Linked DNA regions of Tardiphaga sp. vice304. The protein of the gene in region 1 interacts with the protein of each later gene in a pairwise test. Links are inferred from orthologs where the notes say so. Each region holds a gene or a part of one and is shown in the gene's direction. Other genes may lie near its edges. The genes, in order: dnaE, dnaQ, FNL56_RS12955 and dnaN.

Region 1 (5,345 bases):
GACTAAAGAACAAAGGAAGAACTATGTTCTTCATACGTTCTAGAGATCACGGAGGCTGACATGTTGAAGACTTTCGTTGAAGAGGCTGCCGCACTGGCGTCGATCGTTCTGTTCGTGGGCATGATTGCGGTGTGGGCGCAATTGATCCCCCAGCTCTGAGCCTGGCCCGTTCGGGCGGCGTAAGCCGGCGACGGGAAAGCGGGGATGCTTTGGGTGGCGCGTTCGTTTCGCGTGGACAGCCCCGGGTCCAGCCATCACCATGGACTGGCGAGTCGATCTTTCGAGGTCGCCGCGTTTCCTCCAGTCGATGATTGCCTGACGCCATGAGTTCCAGACCCGCTGCTGCGGCTAATGCCGGTTTCGTCCACCTGCACACCCATTCGGCCTATTCGCTGCTGAAGGGCTCGATCAAGGTCGAGAAGCTGGCGGCGCTGGCCAAGGCCGACCACCAGCCGGCGCTGGCCCTGACCGACACCGACAACATGTTCGGCGCGCTGGAATTTTCCGAGAAACTGGTCGGCTACGGCATCCAGCCGATCGTCGGCTGCGAGATCGCGGTGGATTTCGGCGACCAGGATCCTAACGCCCGCAATGCGCTGAACGCAGTGCCGGCGCGCATGGTATTTCTGGCGGCGCGCGAGCGCGGCTATCGCAGCCTGATGAAGCTGAACTCGCGGGCGTTCCTGGAAACCCCGATCCACCAGACCCCGCATATCAAGTTCGAGTGGATGCTGGAGGAGGCCGAGGACCTGATCGTGCTGACCGGCGGGCCGGAAGGCCCGATCGCTATGGCGCTCAATGCCGATCAGGCGGCACTCGCCGCCACCCGCTGCGACCGCCTGGGCTCGCTGTTCGGCGACCGGCTGTATATCGAGTTGCAGCGCCACGGCGTCGAGAAGGAGCGCCGCGCCGAGGCCGGGCTGATCGATCTGGCCTATGCCAAGGGTTTTCCGCTGGTCGCCACCAACGAGCCGTATTTCGCCACGGCCGACGATTACGAGGCGCATGATGCGCTGTTGTGTATCGCCGGCGGCAAGATGATCGCCGACACCGAGCGCGACCAGCTCACCCCCGACCACCGCTTCAAGACCCGCTCCGAGATGGCCGTGCTGTTCGCCGACCTGCCAGAGGCGCTGGCCTCCACGGTGGAGATCGCCGAGCGCTGCTCGTTCCGGCCGCGCACCCGCAAGCCGATCCTGCCGCGCTTCACGGTCGGCGCGGGCTCCAATGCCGCCGATGCCGAAAGCGAGGAAGCCGAGGAACTGAAGCGGCAGGCCCAGGAGGGCCTGACGCGGCGGCTCGCCGTCCACGGCGTCTCGCTGGGCATGACGGAGGAGGACTACCGCGCGCGGCTCGACTTCGAGCTGAACGTCATCAACCGCATGAACTATGCCGGCTACTTCCTGATCGTGGCCGACTTCATCAAATGGGCCAAGGAGCAGGGCATTCCGGTCGGCCCTGGCCGTGGTTCGGGCGCGGGCTCGATGGTCGCCTATGTGATGACCATCACCGACCTCGACCCGATCAAATTCGGCCTGCTGTTCGAGCGCTTCCTCAATCCGGAACGCGTCTCGATGCCCGACTTCGACATCGACTTCTGCCAGGACCGCCGCGGCGAGGTCATCACCTACGTACAGAATCGCTATGGCCGCGATCAGGTCGCGCAGATCATTACCTTCGGCACGCTGCAGGCGCGCGGCGTGCTGCGCGACGTCGGCCGCGTGCTGCAGATGCCATACGGCCAGGTCGACAAGCTGACCAAGCTGGTGCCGCAGAATCCGGCGGCGCCGGTGACGCTCGCCGCCGCCATCGAGTCCGAGCCGAAGCTGCAGGCGTTTCGCGACGAGGACCCGATCGTCAAACGCGCCTTCGACATCGCGCTGCGGCTCGAGGGCCTGACGCGCCACGCTTCGACGCACGCCGCCGGTATCGTGATCGGCGACCGCCCGCTCTCCGAGCTGGTGCCGATGTATCGCGATCCGAAATCCGACATGCCGGTCACCCAGTTCAACATGAAATGGGTCGAGCCCGCGGGCCTGGTGAAGTTCGACTTCCTGGGCCTGAAGACGCTGACCGTGCTCGACGTCGCGGTGAAGCTGTTGAAGCAGCGCAACATCCACGTCGACCTGCCGACGCTGCCGATCGACGATGCCGCGACCTATGCGATGCTGGCCAAGGGCGAAGTGGTCGGCGTGTTCCAGCTGGAAAGCCAGGGCATGCGGCGCGCGCTGGTCGATATGCGCCCCGACAGGTTCGAGGACATCATCGCGCTGGTGGCTTTGTATCGGCCGGGCCCGATGGCGAACATCCCGACCTATTGCGCGCGCAAGCATGGCGACGAGCAGTCGGAATACATGCATCCGATGCTGGAGCCGATCCTGAAGGAAACCTACGGCGTCATCATCTACCAGGAACAGGTGATGCAGATCGCCCAGGTGATGGCCGGCTACTCGCTCGGCGACGCAGACTTGCTGCGCCGCGCGATGGGCAAGAAGATCCGCGCCGAAATGGAAAAGCAGCGCGCGATCTTCATCGCGGGCTCCGTCAAGAACGGCGTCGCCAAGGAACAGGCCGACACGATCTTCGACCTGCTCGCCAAATTCGCCGACTACGGCTTCAACAAGTCGCACGCCGCGGCCTACGCGCTGGTGTCGTACCATACCGCCTATATGAAGGCGCATTACCCGGTCGAGTTCATCGCCGCGTCGATGACGCTGGACATGAGCAACACCGACAAGCTGTCGGAATTCCGCGCCGAGGCGCAGCGGCTTGGTATCAAGCTCGAGGCACCCAACATCAATCTCTCGGCTGCCACCTTCGAGGTCGCCGACAACACCATCTTCTACGCGCTGGCCGGCCTGAAGGGCGTCGGCGGCGCCGCGGTCGACCTGATCGTCGAGGAGCGCAAGAAAGGCCTGTTCACCTCGCTGGCGGATTTTGCGTCGCGGGCGAGTCCACGTGCGATCAACAAGCGCGTCATAGAGAGCCTCACGGCCGCCGGCGCGTTCGATACGCTGGACGCCAACCGCGCCCGCGTGTTCGGCGGCGCCGAGGCGATCCTCGCGGCGTGCCAGAGCGCGCATGAGGACAAGACGATCGGTCAGAAGAGCATGTTCGGAGGTGCTGCGGACGCGCCGACCATCATGCTGCCGCAGATCGACAATTGGCTGCCGGCCGAAAAGCTGCGCCGCGAATACGACGCCATCGGCTTCTTCCTGTCCGGCCATCCGCTCGACGACTACGCCGTGGTGCTGAAGCGGCTGCGGGTGCAGAGCTGGGCGGAATTCTGCCGCGCCGTGAAGTCGGGCGCGACCGCCGGCAAGGTCGCCGCGACCGTGGTGACGCGTCAGGAGCGCCGCACAAAGACCGGCAACAAGATGGGCATCACGGGCCTGTCCGATCCCACCGGCCATTTCGAGGCCGTGCTGTTCTCGGAAGGCCTCGCCCAGTTCCGTGACGTGCTGGAGCCGGGCGCTGCCGTCTTGCTGCAGCTCGGCGCCGAACTGCAGGGCGAGGACGTTCGCGCCCGCGTGCTGCATGCCGAGCCGCTGGATGCCGCCGCCGCCAAGACCCAGAAGGGTCTTCGCATCTTCCTGCGCGACACCAAGCCGCTGGATTCGATCGTCAAGCGCCTGTCCGGTGACGCGCCGGCGGCCGCCGCCTCCGGCCGCGGCGTGCTGGCACCGAAGCCGACCGCGCCGTCCGGCGGGGCGGGGGAGGGCGACGTCTCGGTGGTGATGATGCTGAATCTGGAAACCGAGGTCGAAATGAAGCTCCCCGGCCGCTTCCGCATCTCCCCGCAGATCGCCGGCGCCATCAAGGCGGTGACCGGGGTGGTACAGGTCGAGATGCTGTGATTTCGGTCCACTGGACTCTTCACCCTTAAGGCGCAGAATTACCTTGTCAGTCGACGCCATGAACGATGGGCGCGGTCGGCTGTTTGGTTTGAAAAGCCATGAGCCGTGCCATGGGTCGATTGCTGAGTATCATCTGGGTCTTCGCATTGCTTGCTGGTCAGGCGCACGCCAGTGATGGGCCGTCGATGATGCTGACAGGGGCGACCGTCTACGCGTCGCCAACAGCGTCTCCGATTGCCGATGCCTTGGTGTTGATCTCCGGCGGCATGATCACCGCCGTAGGCAAACGGTCGGACGTGCAGGTGCCGATCGACACGCAGGTGATCGATTGCACAGGCAAGACCGTAGTCGCCGGTTTCTGGAACAGCCACGTCCATTTCACCGGACCGCAATGGCTTCGGGCTGACAGCGCGCCCGCCGGGCAACTGACGCTGCGCATGCAGGAGATGCTGACGCGCTGGGGTTTTACCACCGTTTGGGATCTCGGCTCCGTGCCGCAAAACTCTCTTTCATTGCGAGCTCGCGTCGAAAGCGGCGAGGTCGCAGGGCCCAAAATACTTCTCGCGCCTAACTTCTTTCCGAAAGGCGGCCATCCGATCTATGTGCCGGCCGACGTGGAGGTGCCCGAGCCTGGGACGCCGGGCGAGATGACAAATCTGGTCTCTGAGGCGTTTGGCATGGGCAGCGACGGCGTGAAGCTTTTTACCGGCTCGTTCAGGGGCCCCAAGCCGGTGGTCAACATGGACCCGGCTGTGGCCAAGGCAGCCGTCGATGTCGCCCATGCGCGAGGCAGGCCGGTCTTCGCCCATCCACAGAACAAGGCAGGCGTGGACATCGTGCTGGCGACCCATGTCGATGTGATGGCTCACACCGTACCCGCGCAGCACAACTACAGCGAGGAACAATTGAGTCTCGCCAGAGCCGAGGGCACGGCCTTGATCCCAACGCTGACGCTATGGACGACAGCGCCGCTGCTGGCGTCCAGCATGGTCGACGCCGGAGTGCTGCAACTGAAGACCTTTTCGGACAATGGCGGCACCATCCTGTTCGGCACAGACGTAGGCTTCACAAAAATCGTCGATACCACGTTGGAATTGGAATTGATGGGACGCGCGCTGTCGGCCAGTCAGGTTCTCGCGGCGCTGACCACCAATCCGGCGGGCTTCTTCCATGCCGCGCGAAAAGGGCGAGTGGAGGTGGGAATGGATGCCGATCTGGTGGTGCTGGACGGTGATCCTGCCGCCGACGTCCGCAACCTTGCGAAGGTCGGCATGACTATCCGGGCCGGGCGGACCATTTATCAGAAGCCATGATGCAGGGGCCAGCGGGCGGGGTGCTCCGCGCCGTTCAGGCGGACAGCACAGCTTTGTTCAGGCGGCGGGCAGGGTGATCGGGCCGAATGAAGCTTTCGGATAGAGGTAGTCCTCTCCGGATTCATCAATGACGCGCAGCATCCCATGCTTGTCAGCATCCTGATCAACCAGCGCG
Region 2 (4,176 bases), 2.6 Mb from region 1 along the record:
ACGTGGTGCTGGTCGGCGTGTCACGCACGTCGAAGACGCCGACCTCGATCTATCTCGCCAATCGCGGCGTACGTACCGCCAACGTGCCGCTGGTGCCGGGCATTCCGATTCCGCCGCAGCTCGAAAAACTGGTCAAGCCGCTGGTCGTTTCACTACACGCGACACCGGAGCGGCTGATCCAGATCCGTCAGAATCGGCTGCTCAGCCTGGGGGCGGATACCGGCAATGAGGACTATATCGATCGGCAGTCGGTCACCGAGGAAGTCACCTATGCGCGAAAACTCAGCGCCAAATATGGTTGGGCGTTGCTCGAAGTGACGCGCCGCTCGATCGAGGAAACCGCGGCGGCGATCATGAAATTGCTCGCCGACCGTCAGCGCCAGAGGCTTGCCGAATGACCATCTGGCGCGGTCAACAGCCGCTGATCCTGGCGTCGCAAAGCGCGGCGCGCAAAACCCTGCTGTACAATGCCGGGATTTCGTTCGAGGCGCTGCCGGCGGATATCGACGAGCGCGAGATCCAGAAAGCATCTGGCCTGACTTCGCCCGGCGAGGTCGCGTCCTTGCTGGCCGAACGCAAGGCCGCCTTCGTCTCGCTGCGCCACCCCGGCCGCTACGTGATCGGCGCCGACCAGACGCTCGCGCGGGGGTCCCACTTGTTCAGCAAGCCCGCCGGTCGCATCGAGGCGGCGCAGCAATTGCGTGCGCTGGCTGGCCAGACCCATGAGCTGCATTCGGCGATCGCCGTGGTTTGCGACGGCGCCACGCTGTTCAGCGATGTCTCGGTCGCGCACATGACGATGCGCGCGCTGAACGATTCCGCGATCGAGACCTATCTCGATGCGGCGGGTGACGTCGTGACGTCAAGCGTCGGTGCCTACCAGCTCGAAGGGCTCGGCGTGCATCTGTTCGAATTGATCGAAGGCGATCATTTCACCATTCTCGGCCTGCCGCTGCTGCCGCTGCTGAAATTTCTGCGCAGCGACGACATGATCGCGATCTGAGGCATCGGAGTTTCAATGCGTGTCCTGGGACTGACCGGCTCGATCGGCATGGGCAAATCGACCACCGCCAAACTGTTCGCGGAAGCCGGCGTTCCGGTCTATGACGCCGACGCTACCGTGCATCACGTCTATGAGGGCGAGGCCGCGCCGCTGATCGAGGCGGCGTTTCCCGGCACCACGGCCGACGGCAAGGTCGATCGCGCGAAACTCTCCGAGCAGGTGGTCGGCAACGACGCCGCGATGAAAAGGCTCGAGCAGATCGTGCATCCGCTATTGTCGGCCTATCACCGGAAATTCCTCGACGATGCCGAGCGCTCCGGCGCCGCGGTCGCGGTGGTCGATGTGCCGCTGCTGTTCGAGACGGGCGGCGACCAGCGCGTCGATGCCGTCGTCGTCGTCACCACCGATGCCGAACAACAGCGTCAGCGTATTCTGGCGCGCGGCACCATGACGCCGGAAAAGCTCGACGCCATTCTGGCGCGGCAGTTGCCCGACGCCGAAAAACGCAAGCGGGCGGATTTCGTGGTGGATACATCGCACGGACTGGAGCCCGTGCGGATCAGCATCCGTGAAATTCTCAGCCAGGCTGTTAGGATGCCGCGACGGCGCCCCTGATGGCAGCCGTGATTCGTTGGACTGGCTGAACATGCGCGAAATCGTTCTCGATACCGAAACCACCGGCCTCGATCCCTTGCGCGGCGATCGGCTGGTCGAGATAGGCTGCGTCGAGATCCTCAACCGGATGCCGACCGGGCAGACCTATCACTGCCACATCAATCCGCAGCGCGACATGCCGCTGGAAGCCTTCAACGTGCATGGCCTGTCGGCGGAGTTCCTGTCGACCAAGCCGCTGTTCCACGAGGTGGTCGACGACTTTCTGGAATTCATCGGGGATGCCCCGCTGGTGATCCACAACGCCTCGTTCGACATCGGTTTCATCAATGCCGAGCTCGACCGTATCAAGCGGCCGCCGATCCCGCGCGAGCGGCTGGTCGATACGTTGATGCTGGCGCGCCGGAAACATCCCGGCGTGTCGAACCGGCTCGACGATCTCTGCTCGCGCTACGCGATCGACAATTCACGCCGCACCAAGCACGGCGCGCTGCTCGATTCGGAATTGCTGGCGGAGGTCTATATCGACCTGATCGGCGCCCGGCAGTCGCAACTGATCCTGGCGGATGACGTTCCTGCGCAGCAGACCGGCGGCATCAACGACGCTCCGCGCCGCCAGCGCCCGACGCCGCTATTGCCGCGCGTGACGGAAACCGACCGTGCCGATCACCGCGCGTTCATCGCGACGCTCGGCGAGAAGCCGATATGGAGTGAGTTTTTGGCCTAGGCTGTCATTCCGGGGCGCGAGAGCGAAGCTCGAGCGAACCTCAGCCACTCCAATTGGAGTGGCGGGGAATCCCGAGATGGGACGATGAACATGCCGAGGTTCCGGGTTCGCGCTCGGCTGACGCCGTTCGCGCCCCGGAACGACAGTGTAAAGTTAGTTCGCCGGGCCGGCCTCGGCCTGTGCCTGGCGCTCCATGTTCGACCGGTACAGGCCGACGAAATCCACGGGGTCCAGCATCAAGGGCGGGAAGCCGCCGTCGCGGACCGAGGTCGCGATGATCTCGCGGGCGAACGGGAACAACAGCCGCGGGCATTCGATCATGATCAGCGGGTGCAGGTTTTCCGGCGGCACGTTGACGATCCGGAACACGCCGGCATAGGCCAGCTCGAACGAGAACATCACCGAGCCGGCACTGTCGGCCTTGCCCTCGACCGACAGCACCACTTCATACTCGGTCTCGGAGATGTTGTTGGCGGCGACGTTGATCTGGATGTTGATGTTGGGCTGCTTGTCCTGCGGCGCCAGCGAGGCCGGCGCGTTCGGGTTCTCGAACGACAGGTCCTTGGTGTACTGCGCCAGCACGTTGAGCTGGGGAGCCTGGGCTGCCTCGGGAGGGGTGCCATTGCCGTTGGTCATCGAAAATCTCCTGAAGCGCTGTCGGGCGAGGTGGGTTCCGGCCGGGCAATGCCTTCCGAACGGTAAATGCCCTGTCGGGCGGAGTGGCTATCATAGGCCTGCGGTACTCGACAAGGACGACCGGCAGCCCTGGCGGCCACATCCGCAAAAAGCCATTCGCAATCGCCTGCAAACGCGTTAAACCGGTGACACGCCGTTTCGGGCGGGCGGGCGCTGAAAAACGGCCGCTTTGCCGCAGGGTGGAGCCGGAACGCGCCATTGGCTGGGCATGGTTTCGTGCCTAGATGAAGCAGGCCCTCTTCGGGAACTGTCGCCGTTTTGGACGTTCCCTCACGACCGCCCGCGGGCGGGACATTCCGCCGGCTCAATGCCGGCGCCGATCAGAAAGCGATGCGACGTGGATATTTATACCATCATCTTCCTGGCGCTGGCGGTCTTCATTTTCATCCGCCTGCGCAATGTGCTCGGTCAACGCACCGGCGAGGAACGGCCGCCCTTCGAGCGCGTGGCACGCGATGCCGCCGGCGCCGACAACAATGTCGTGCCGATGCCGGGCAGCGTCATCGACCACGGCGCCCCGGCGCCGACAGCCGACGTGTCGCCCGCCGAACGCTGGAAGGGCGTGGCCGAACCCGGCACTCCGCTGGCGATGGGCTTCGATGCCATCGTCGCCCAGGACCCCTCCTTCGACCCCCGCCATTTCATCACCGGCGCCAAGGGCGCCTATGAGATGATCGTGCTGGCTTTCGCCAATGGCGACCGCCGTTCGCTCAAGGACCTCGTTTCGCCGGAAGTGTTCGAGAGCTTCGACGGCGTGATCAAGGATCGCGAGACCAACGAGTGGAAGACCGAGACCCGCTTCGTCGCGATCGACAAGGCCGAATTGGCCGCCGCCGAGGTCCGCGACCGCTCGGCGCTGATCACGGCGCGCTTCGTCTCCCAGATGATCACGGTGACCCGCGACAAGACCGGCGCCATCGTCGATGGCAACGCTGAGAAGGTTACGGATGTCACCGATGTCTGGACATTCGCCCGCGACATCACCTCGCGCGATCCGAACTGGAAGCTTGTTGGCACCGACGCCGGCCAGTAACGCCACCCGATGGGCGGCGCTCTGCGTGTTCGGCGCAGCTGCGGCGTGGCCCGCGTCCGCCGCTGCGCGGACGGACCATTCCGGCCGTAACTGGCCGTTCGAACT
Region 3 (4,234 bases), 260 kb from region 1 along the record:
CCAAACCGCGTGGCTGTACATCGTGCTGCCGTCGCTGGCGATCAACTATCTCGGCCAGGGCGCGCTGGTGATCGGCGATCCCACCGCGCTGGAGAACCCGTTCTTTCTGATGTATCCCGACTGGGCGCTGATCCCGATGGTCGCGCTGGCGACGGCGGCTACCGTGATCGCCAGCCAGGCGGTCATTACCGGCGCCTATTCGCTGACCCGGCAGGCGATCCAGCTCGGCCTGCTGCCGCGCTTCGAGATCCGGCACACCTCGGAATCGCATTCCGGCCAGATCTATATTCCGCGCATCAACATGCTGCTGCTGGTCGCCGTGGTGCTGCTGGTGCTGCTGTTCAAATCGTCGAGCGCGCTGGCCTCGGCCTATGGCATCTCGGTGACCGGCACGATGGTCGTCACCGCGATGATGGGGTTCGTCGTGATCTGGCGGGTGTGGAAGTGGAAGCCCTGGGCCGCCGCCCTGCTGATCGTGCCGTTCCTGCTGCTCGATCTCACCTTCTTTGCTGCCAATTTGCTGAAAGTGTTCGACGGCGGCTGGGTGCCGCTGCTGCTCGGCGGCATCGTCATCCTGCTGATGTATACGTGGCGGCGAGGCAGCCGGCTGCTGTTCGAGAAGTCACGCAAGCTGGAATTCCCGCTGAAGGACCTGGTTGCGATGATGGAGAAGCGGCCGCCGCAGCGCGTGCCGGGCACCGCGGTGTTCCTGACCAGCGATCCGGAATCCGCGCCGACCGCGTTGATGCACAGTCTGAAGCACTACAAGGTGTTGCACGAGAAGAACGTCATTCTCACCATCGAGACCGCGTCCACGCCGCGCATCGATCCCGCCGACCGGGTCCGGCTGGAAGAGATCAGCGCCACCTTCAGCAAGGTGACGCTGCGGTTCGGCTTCATGGAATCCCCGAACGTGCCGAAGGCGCTGGCTATCGCGCGAAAACTCGGCTGGCAGTTCGACATCATGTCGACGTCGTTCTTCCTGTCGCGCCGTGCGCTGAAGCCGGCAACCCATTCCGGCATGCCGCGCTGGCAGGACCTTTTGTTCATCTCGCTCAGCCGCACCGCCAACGATGCCACCGATTACTTCCAGATCCCGACGGGCAGGGTGGTCGAAGTCGGCACCCAGGTGACGATTTAACGAACCCCGGACGCTTGATTTTCGTCCCGCAAGAGGCGACGTTGGCGCCGAACGGACGGGTAGTCCGACTGCAAAATACGCTCCGGAATGTCGGGGCGTCAGGAGGTTTTGGTGGCCGAACATCATCGCGTGACGAATCTGGCGCCCGAAGACGTCGCTGAGGGTATCAAGGACGGCCGCTATCTGCTGGTCGATGTCCGCGAGCCCAACGAAGTCGAGGCCGAGGCCTATCCGGACGCCGTCGTGGTGCCGCTGTCGGGCTTCGACAGTGCCGATCTGCCCGATCCCCAGGGCAAGCAGATCGTGTTCGCCTGCCGCTCCGGCAAGCGCTCGGTGACCGCCTCGCTCGCCGCGCAGGTCAATGGCTTGCCCTACGACAAGCACCTCGCCGGCGGCATGCTCGGCTGGAAAGCGGCCGGCCTGCCGACCAAGGCCTGATCCCTGCGATGAACCCGATCTTTGCGAACCTGCCGGTCACGGTGTTCGAGGCGATGTCGCAGCTCGCGCGCGACAACGATGCCATCAATCTCGGTCAGGGCTTTCCGGATGATCCGGGCCCGCTGGACATCCGCCAGGCGGCGGCCGATGCCGTGCTCAACGGCTACAACCAGTACCCTTCGATGATGGGCCTGCCGGAGCTGCGGCAGGCGATCGCCACGCATTACGGGCATTGGCACGGCCTCGACCTCGATCCGATGGCCGAGGTGATGGTGACCTCCGGCGGTACCGAAGCTTTGACCACGGCGATCCTCGCGACGGTCGAGCCGGGCGACGAAGTGGTGTGTTTCCAGCCGGTCTATGATTCCTATCTGCCGGTGATCCGCCAGGCCGGCGGCATCCCCCGGCTGGTCAGCCTGAAGCCGCCGCACTGGCGCCTGACCGAGGAAGATCTGCGCGCGGTCTTCAATCACAAGACCAAGGCGGTGCTGTTCAACAACCCGCTCAACCCCGCGGCCGTCGTCTATCCGCGCGAGGATCTCGAACTGCTGGCGAAATTCTGCCAGGAGTTCGACACCATCGCAATCTGCGACGAGGTCTGGGAGCACGTCGTGTTCGAGGGCTTCCAGCACATTCCGCTGATGTCGATTCCCGGCATGCGCGACCGCACCATCAAGATCGGCTCGGCCGGCAAGATATTTTCGCTGACCGGCTGGAAGATCGGTTTCGTCTGCGCCGCCCCGCCTTTGCTGCGCGTCTGCGCCAAGGTGCACCAGTTTCTGACCTTCACTACCGCTCCGAACCTGCAGACGGCTGTTGCCTATGGGCTCGGCAAGCCCGATGCGTTCTTCAAGGAGATGCAAACCGGGCTGGCGCGCAGCCGCGACCGGCTCGCCGCCGGTCTGCAGCAGATCGGCTTTCCGGTGATCCAGTCGCAGGGCACGTATTTTCTCACCGTCGATCTCTCGCCGCTCGGGCTCAACGAGACCGACGAGGCGTTCTGCAAGCGCATCGTGCATGACTACAAGGTCGCAGCGATTCCGGTCTCGGCGTTCTATGAGGAAGACAAGGTGAGCTCGGTGGTGCGGTTCTGCTTCGCCAAGAAGGACTCGACGCTCGACACCGCGCTGGAGCGCCTGCACGACGCGGTGCATCGCCGTTAGGAGAGACCATGCTCGTCCGCATCATCGCCGCCTGTGCCGTTTCGGTCGCGCTGTCGGTGCCCGCACAGGCGCAGGAGCGGGTGGTCAATTTCTACAACTGGTCGAACTACATGGCGCCGGGAGTCCTCGAGGACTTCACCAGGGAGACCGGCATCAAGGTGGTCTACGACACCTTCGATGCCAACGAGACGCTGGAGACGCGGCTCCTGGCCGGCAAGTCGGGCTATGACGTCGTGGTGCCGACCGCCTATTTCCTGCAGCGTCAGATCGCAGCCAAGATCTTTCAGAAGCTCGACAGATCGAAACTGCCGAACCTCGCCAACGCTTGGGACGCCGTCACCGGCCGGCTGAACACCTATGATCCCGGCAACCAGTTCGCCGCCAATTACATGTGGGGTACCACCGGCATCGGCTATAACGTCAAGGCGGCCCGGCGAATTCTCGGCGCCGATGCCAAGGTCGACAGCTGGGACATCGTGTTCAAACCGGAGAACCTGGCGAAGTTCAAGGAGTGCGGCGTTCACATGCTGGACTCGGCCGACGACATTCTGCCGGCGGCGCTGAACTGGCTCGGCATCGACCCCAACTCAACGAAACAGCCCGATCTCGACAAGGCTGCCGAAACCGTCGGCCGTGTCCGCTCGTCGGTACGAAAATTTCACTCCTCCGAATATCTCAGCGCGCTGGCGACCGGCGAGATCTGCCTCGTGGTTGGCTGGTCCGGCGATATCATCCAGGCCCGCGCGCGGGCGGATGAAACGAAAAACGGCGTCGAGATCGGCTATGCCGTGCCGAAAGAGGGGGCGCAGATGTTCTTCGACAATCTGGCGATCCCGGCAGACGCGCCGCATGTCGCTGAAGCCCATGCGCTGATCAACTATCTGTACCGGCCGGACGTGGCGGCGAAGAATTCCAACTATCTCGGTTATGCCAACGGCAATCTGGCGAGCCAGAAGCAGGTCGATCCGAAGATCTTGAACGACAAGACGATCTATCCGGACGACGCGATGCTGCAGAAGCTGTTCATCATCACGGCGCGCGATCCCGCCACCCAGCGGGTGATCAACCGGTTATGGACGCGGGTGAAGACGGGGCGGTAGCGCATCGGGCGCCTATCTTCACCTCTCCCCAACGGGGAGAGGTGAAGAAAGCTACCGCCATCTCCGATGCAGCCACAGCCACTGGTCGGGATATTCGCGGATCCAGCCTTCCAGAACGCTGGTCACCGCCTGCATGGTGCCCTGCACATCGACCTTGCCGTCGGCTGTACGCACCGGCTTGACCTCTTCGGACAATTCGGCGCGAAAACGGTGGTTGGGCAGGCGGATGATACGGACGCCGTGGATCGGGCAGTCGACCTGGCGCAAGAGGCGCGCCAGCATCGGATTGGCGTTGGTCTTGCGGCCGAAGAAATCGACCTGGACGCCGTTCCGGAACCACTGGTCGATCAGCATCGCGACGTGCTGGCCGTCGGAAAGCGCATGCGCCAGCT
Region 4 (4,185 bases), 3.0 Mb from region 1 along the record:
GCGTGGGCCTCGGCAAAACCCATCTGCTGCAGGCGGTGACCTGGGCCGGCAATTCCGGCACCGAGCGCAAGGTGCTGTATCTAACCGCCGAAAAATTCATGTACGGCTTCGTCGCCGCGCTGAAGACGCAGACCGCTTTGGCCTTCAAGGAAGCGCTGCGCGGCATCGACGTGCTGGTGATCGACGATCTGCAGTTCCTGCAGGGCAAGACCACGCAGGCCGAATTCTGCCACACGCTGAACGCGCTGATCGATGCCGGCCGCCAGGTGGTGATCGCCGCCGACCGTCCGCCGTCGGACCTGGAAAGCCTGGACGAGCGGGTCCGCTCGCGGCTCGCCGGCGGCCTCGTCGTCGAGATCGGAACGCTCGGCGAGGAGCTGCGCCTCGGCATCCTGAAGTCGCGCGTCGCCGCAGCTCGTTCGCACCACGCGACGTTTGAAGTGCCGCTGCCGGTGCTGGACTATCTCGCCCGCACCATCACCCACAACGGCCGCGACCTCGAAGGCGCCATCAATCGCCTCTTGGCGCACAGCAAGCTGAATGCCACGCCGGTGACGCTGGAAATGGCCGAGCGCGAAGTGCGCGACCTGATCCGCCCGATGGAGCCCAAGCGCATCAAGATCGAGGACATCCAGCGCGTAGTGGCCCGGCAGTACAATGTCAGCCGCTCGGACCTCCTGTCGTCGCGCCGCACCGCGAATGTCGTGCGTCCGCGCCAAGTCGCGATGTATCTCGCCAAGACGCTGACGCTGCGCTCGCTGCCGGAAATCGGCCGCCGCTTCGGCGGACGCGACCACACCACGGTGCTGCACGCGGTGCGAAAGATCGAGGCGCTGGTCGGCAAGGACGTCGCTTTGCAGGACGAAGTGGAAAGCCTGAAGCGCCAGCTGCAGGAGTAACTGAAGCACCGGCAATAGTGTCCCCTCCCCCCTTGTGGGGGAGGGTCAGGGAGAGGGGTGGCTAGGGCGACGTCGCCTGTGGCCCCTCTCCCGGCGCTACGCGCCACCCTCCCCCACCTAGCGAAGCTTCGCTTCGCCTGGTGGGAGGGGAGCCACTAGCGGCGGCGCGCATCTTGTAGGCCGCCAAAACGTGGGGACCTCAGCTGCTCTCCCCTTGCACTCACGCCCCATTCACGCCACCTTGCGGACCCCCGCTCGCGCGCGCAAACCCTGCGCGCAGGGCGGGCGTCTATCGCCGTGGCGCCCGACCGGGTGGCTAGGCACTCCACACACGATGTCGAATCGGATCGGGCGAGTTTGCAATGAAGGTCACCGTCGAACGCGCGCAATTGCTGAAATCGCTGAGCCACGTCCACCGCGTGGTCGAGCGCCGCAATACCATTCCGATCCTCGGCAACGTGCTGATCCGCGCTGAAAATTCCAAGCTGTCGCTGAAGGCGACCGACCTCGACCTCGAAGTCACCGAAACCCTGCCCGCCGAAATCGGCACCGCCGGTTCCACCACCGTGCCGGCGCACATGTTCTACGACATCGTGCGCAAGCTGCCGGATGGATCGCAGATCGTGCTGGAGGCCGACGGCGACCGCTCGGTGCTGGCGATCCGCGCCGGCCGCTCGCGCTTCACGCTGCAGACCCTGCCGGAGAACGACTTCCCGGATCTCGCCGCCGGCGAGATGACGCACTCCTTCGTGCTGCCGGCGTCCGACGTCAAACGCCTGATCGACCGCACCCAGTTCGCCATTTCCACCGAAGAGACCCGCTACTACCTCAACGGCATCTACCTGCACGCCGCCGGCACCGCCGCCGCCGCGACATTGCGCGCCGTCGCCACCGACGGCCATCGCCTCGCGCAGGTAGACCTCGCGATGCCGAAGGGCGCCGAGGGCATGGCCGGCGTGATCGTACCGCGCAAGACCGTCGGCGAAGTGCAGCGGCTGATTGAAGACGCCGAAGCCGAGGTCGGCATCGAGCTGTCGCAGGGCAAGATCCGCTTCACGCTCGGCAATGTCGTGCTGACGTCGAAGCTGATTGACGGCACCTTCCCGGACTATGGCCGCGTGATCCCGCAGAACAACGACAAGGAACTGATCGTCGACAAGAAGCAGTTCGAAGACGCCGTGGACCGCGTCTCGACCATATCCAGCGAGCGCGGCCGCGCCGTCAAGCTGGCGCTGTCGCCGGGCAAGCTGATCCTGTCGGTGACCAATCCGGATTCCGGCAGCGCCACAGAAGAACTCGAAGTCGAATACGCCTCAGATGCGCTCGATATCGGCTTCAACTCGCGCTATCTGCTCGACATCGCGGCGCAGATCGAAGGCGAGGTCGCCGTGCTGCGGTTGGCCGACCCCGGTTCGCCGACTCTGGTGCAGGACAAGGACTCCAAAGGCGCGCTTTACGTGCTGATGCCGATGCGAGTGTAGGCTTTTTCTTCCTTCCTTCTCCCCTTGTGGGAGAAGGTGGCGCGGACGAAGTCCGTGCCGGATGAGGGGTATGACGGAGCTCCGCTGCACCCCTCACCCGTCTCGAACTGCTTCGCGGTTCGATCCACCCTCTGCCACAAGGGTAGAGGGAAGCAGGAGCGCGGCCGCCGCTGCGGACCAATGATCGATTCATGACCGCCTCCCGCATCCATCGCCTGACGCTCACCCACTTCCGCAACTATCGCGCGGCGTCGCTCAACACGCGCGGCGACATGGTGGTGCTGGTCGGGCCGAACGGCGCCGGCAAGACCAATTGCCTGGAGGCGATCTCCTTTCTGTCGCCGGGCCGCGGGCTGCGCCGCGCCACGCTCGACGACGTCGCCGATTTGCAGGGCGACGGCTCCTGGGCGGTTTCTGCGGAAGTCGAGGGCGAAGTCGGCTTGGCCACGCTGGGCACCGGCATCGATCCGCCCGCCAATGAGGCCGCCGCGTCGAGCCGGCGCTGCCGCATCGACCGCGAGCCGGTCAGTTCGGCGACCGCGTTCGGCGATCATTTGCGCATGGTCTGGCTGACGCCGGCGATGGACCAGCTGTTCATGGGCGCGGCCTCCGAGCGGCGGCGGTTCTTCGATCGCCTGGTACTGGCGATCGACAAGGACCATTCCAGCCGCGTCTCGGCGCTGGATCGGAGCCTGCGCTCGCGCAACCGCCTGCTCGAGGAACGCAACTATGACGGCCACTGGCTCGACGCGATCGAGCGCGAGACCGCCGAACTCGCCGTCGCCGTCGCCGCGATGCGCGGCCAGACCGTGACGCGGCTGGCCGCGATGCTGCGCGCGCGCGAAGAAGCCTCGGTGTTTCCCTCGGCGCGAATCATGCTGGACGGCTGGATGGAGAACGCGCTGGTGAATGAGCCCGCCACCGCCGTGGAAGACCGTTACCGCCAGATTTTGCGCGACGGCCGTCCGCGTGACGCCGCCGCCGGCCGCACGCTTGACGGCCCGCACCTCACCGACCTGCAGGTGATCTACGCGCCGAAGAACATGCCGGCGCGCGATGCCTCCACCGGCGAGCAGAAGGCGCTGCTGATCGGGCTGATCCTGGCGCATGCCACGCTGGTCGCCGACATGACCGGCATCACGCCGCTATTGTTGCTCGATGAAGTCGTGGCGCATCTCGATCCCGACCGCCGCCGCGCGCTGTTTGGCGAGTTGTCGAAGCTCGGCGCGCAGGTCTGGATGACCGGCGCCGATCCCGCGGCCTTCGCCGAAATCGGCCCGACCGGCGAGTTGTTCGACGTCGCCGACGGGCGCGTCAGCAAGCGGGGATAAGGCTGTCATTACGGGGCGAAAGAGCGCAGCTCGAGCGAACCTCAGCCGCTCCACTCGGAGCGGCGGGAACCTCGATATGGGACGATGAACATCTCAACGTTCCCCGCCACGCCAATTGGCTTGGCTGAGGTCTGCATCAGACGGCTCCGCCGTCTGATGCATCCCGGAACGACAGTGGGCCCGCGCAGCTCGCCATGAGCAATCGTCTCTTGATGGTCGCGCGCAATAACTCCAAACATCCACCAATGCTGCTGTTCGTATCCCTTCATCTGGCCCGCTTCGGCCGCGCGTTCTGGGCCGAACTGCGCACCCTGCCTTTTCCCGGCGCGCGCATGATCGACGAGGTCGCGTGCGTGCTGTCGGTGCTGCTGGCGATCGTGTTTTCCCATGCGATCGGCGCCGAGAATGTAGGCTGGGCGGCGTTCAGCGGCTACATGGTGATGCGCTCCCACGTCGCCGAGAGTTTCACCCGCG

Evidence for each region.
Region 2: the proteins of dnaE (region 1) and dnaQ interact in binary tests that used the Escherichia coli proteins (3 or more experiments, as listed by UniProt). The link is inferred for Tardiphaga sp. vice304 from one-to-one orthologs.
Region 3: the proteins of dnaE (region 1) and FNL56_RS12955 interact in binary tests that used the Escherichia coli proteins (3 or more experiments, as listed by UniProt). The link is inferred for Tardiphaga sp. vice304 from one-to-one orthologs.
Region 4: the proteins of dnaE (region 1) and dnaN interact in binary tests that used the Escherichia coli proteins (3 or more experiments, as listed by UniProt). The link is inferred for Tardiphaga sp. vice304 from one-to-one orthologs.

Annotation. Positions count from the first base shown.
Region 1 is NZ_CP041402.1:3,007,000-3,012,344, forward strand. The notes cover bases 1-4,057. They hold dnaE (DNA polymerase III subunit alpha), read left to right. Parts: upstream 1-323; coding sequence 324-3,857; downstream 3,858-4,057. Other genes in these bases: FNL56_RS14305 (amidohydrolase family protein), read left to right, coding at 3,956-4,057. Also shown: more of FNL56_RS14305, read left to right, coding at 4,058-5,170; FNL56_RS14310 (hypothetical protein), read right to left, coding at 5,228-5,345. UniProt on the Escherichia coli protein: DNA polymerase III is a complex, multichain enzyme responsible for most of the replicative synthesis in bacteria. This DNA polymerase also exhibits 3' to 5' exonuclease activity. The alpha chain is the DNA polymerase catalytic subunit.
Region 2 is NZ_CP041402.1:419,137-423,312, forward strand. The notes cover bases 608-3,495. They hold dnaQ (DNA polymerase III subunit epsilon), read left to right. Parts: upstream 608-1,649; coding sequence 1,650-2,342; downstream 2,343-3,495. Other genes in these bases: FNL56_RS01895 (Maf family protein), read left to right, coding at 608-1,003; coaE (dephospho-CoA kinase), read left to right, coding at 1,019-1,618; secB (protein-export chaperone SecB), read right to left, coding at 2,496-2,978; FNL56_RS01915 (Tim44/TimA family putative adaptor protein), read left to right, coding at 3,376-3,495. In the rest of the region: FNL56_RS01890 (pyruvate, water dikinase regulatory protein), read left to right, coding at 1-398; more of FNL56_RS01895, read left to right, coding at 395-607; more of FNL56_RS01915, read left to right, coding at 3,496-4,071; mltA (murein transglycosylase A), read left to right, coding at 3,995-4,176. UniProt on the Escherichia coli protein: DNA polymerase III is a complex, multichain enzyme responsible for most of the replicative synthesis in bacteria. The epsilon subunit contain the editing function and is a proofreading 3'-5' exonuclease.
Region 3 is NZ_CP041402.1:2,742,770-2,747,003, forward strand. The notes cover bases 719-3,664. They hold FNL56_RS12955 (aminotransferase), read left to right. Parts: upstream 719-1,587; coding sequence 1,588-2,742; downstream 2,743-3,664. Other genes in these bases: FNL56_RS12945 (potassium transporter Kup), read left to right, coding at 719-1,141; FNL56_RS12950 (rhodanese-like domain-containing protein), read left to right, coding at 1,253-1,579; FNL56_RS12960 (polyamine ABC transporter substrate-binding protein), read left to right, coding at 2,751-3,664. In the rest of the region: more of FNL56_RS12945, read left to right, coding at 1-718; more of FNL56_RS12960, read left to right, coding at 3,665-3,842; FNL56_RS12965 (lipid A biosynthesis lauroyl acyltransferase), read right to left, coding at 3,894-4,234. UniProt on the Escherichia coli protein: Shows aminotransferase activity with methionine and histidine as substrates, and to a lesser extent also with phenylalanine.
Region 4 is NZ_CP041402.1:530-4,714, forward strand. Bases 424-3,320 are described here. They hold dnaN (DNA polymerase III subunit beta), read left to right. Parts: upstream 424-1,261; coding sequence 1,262-2,380; downstream 2,381-3,320. Other genes in these bases: dnaA (chromosomal replication initiator protein DnaA), read left to right, coding at 424-899; recF (DNA replication/repair protein RecF), read left to right, coding at 2,572-3,320. Also shown: more of dnaA, read left to right, coding at 1-423; more of recF, read left to right, coding at 3,321-3,711; FNL56_RS00020 (FUSC family protein), read left to right, coding at 3,906-4,185. UniProt on the Escherichia coli protein: Confers DNA tethering and processivity to DNA polymerases and other proteins. Acts as a clamp, forming a ring around DNA (a reaction catalyzed by the clamp-loading complex) which diffuses in an ATP-independent manner freely and bidirectionally along dsDNA.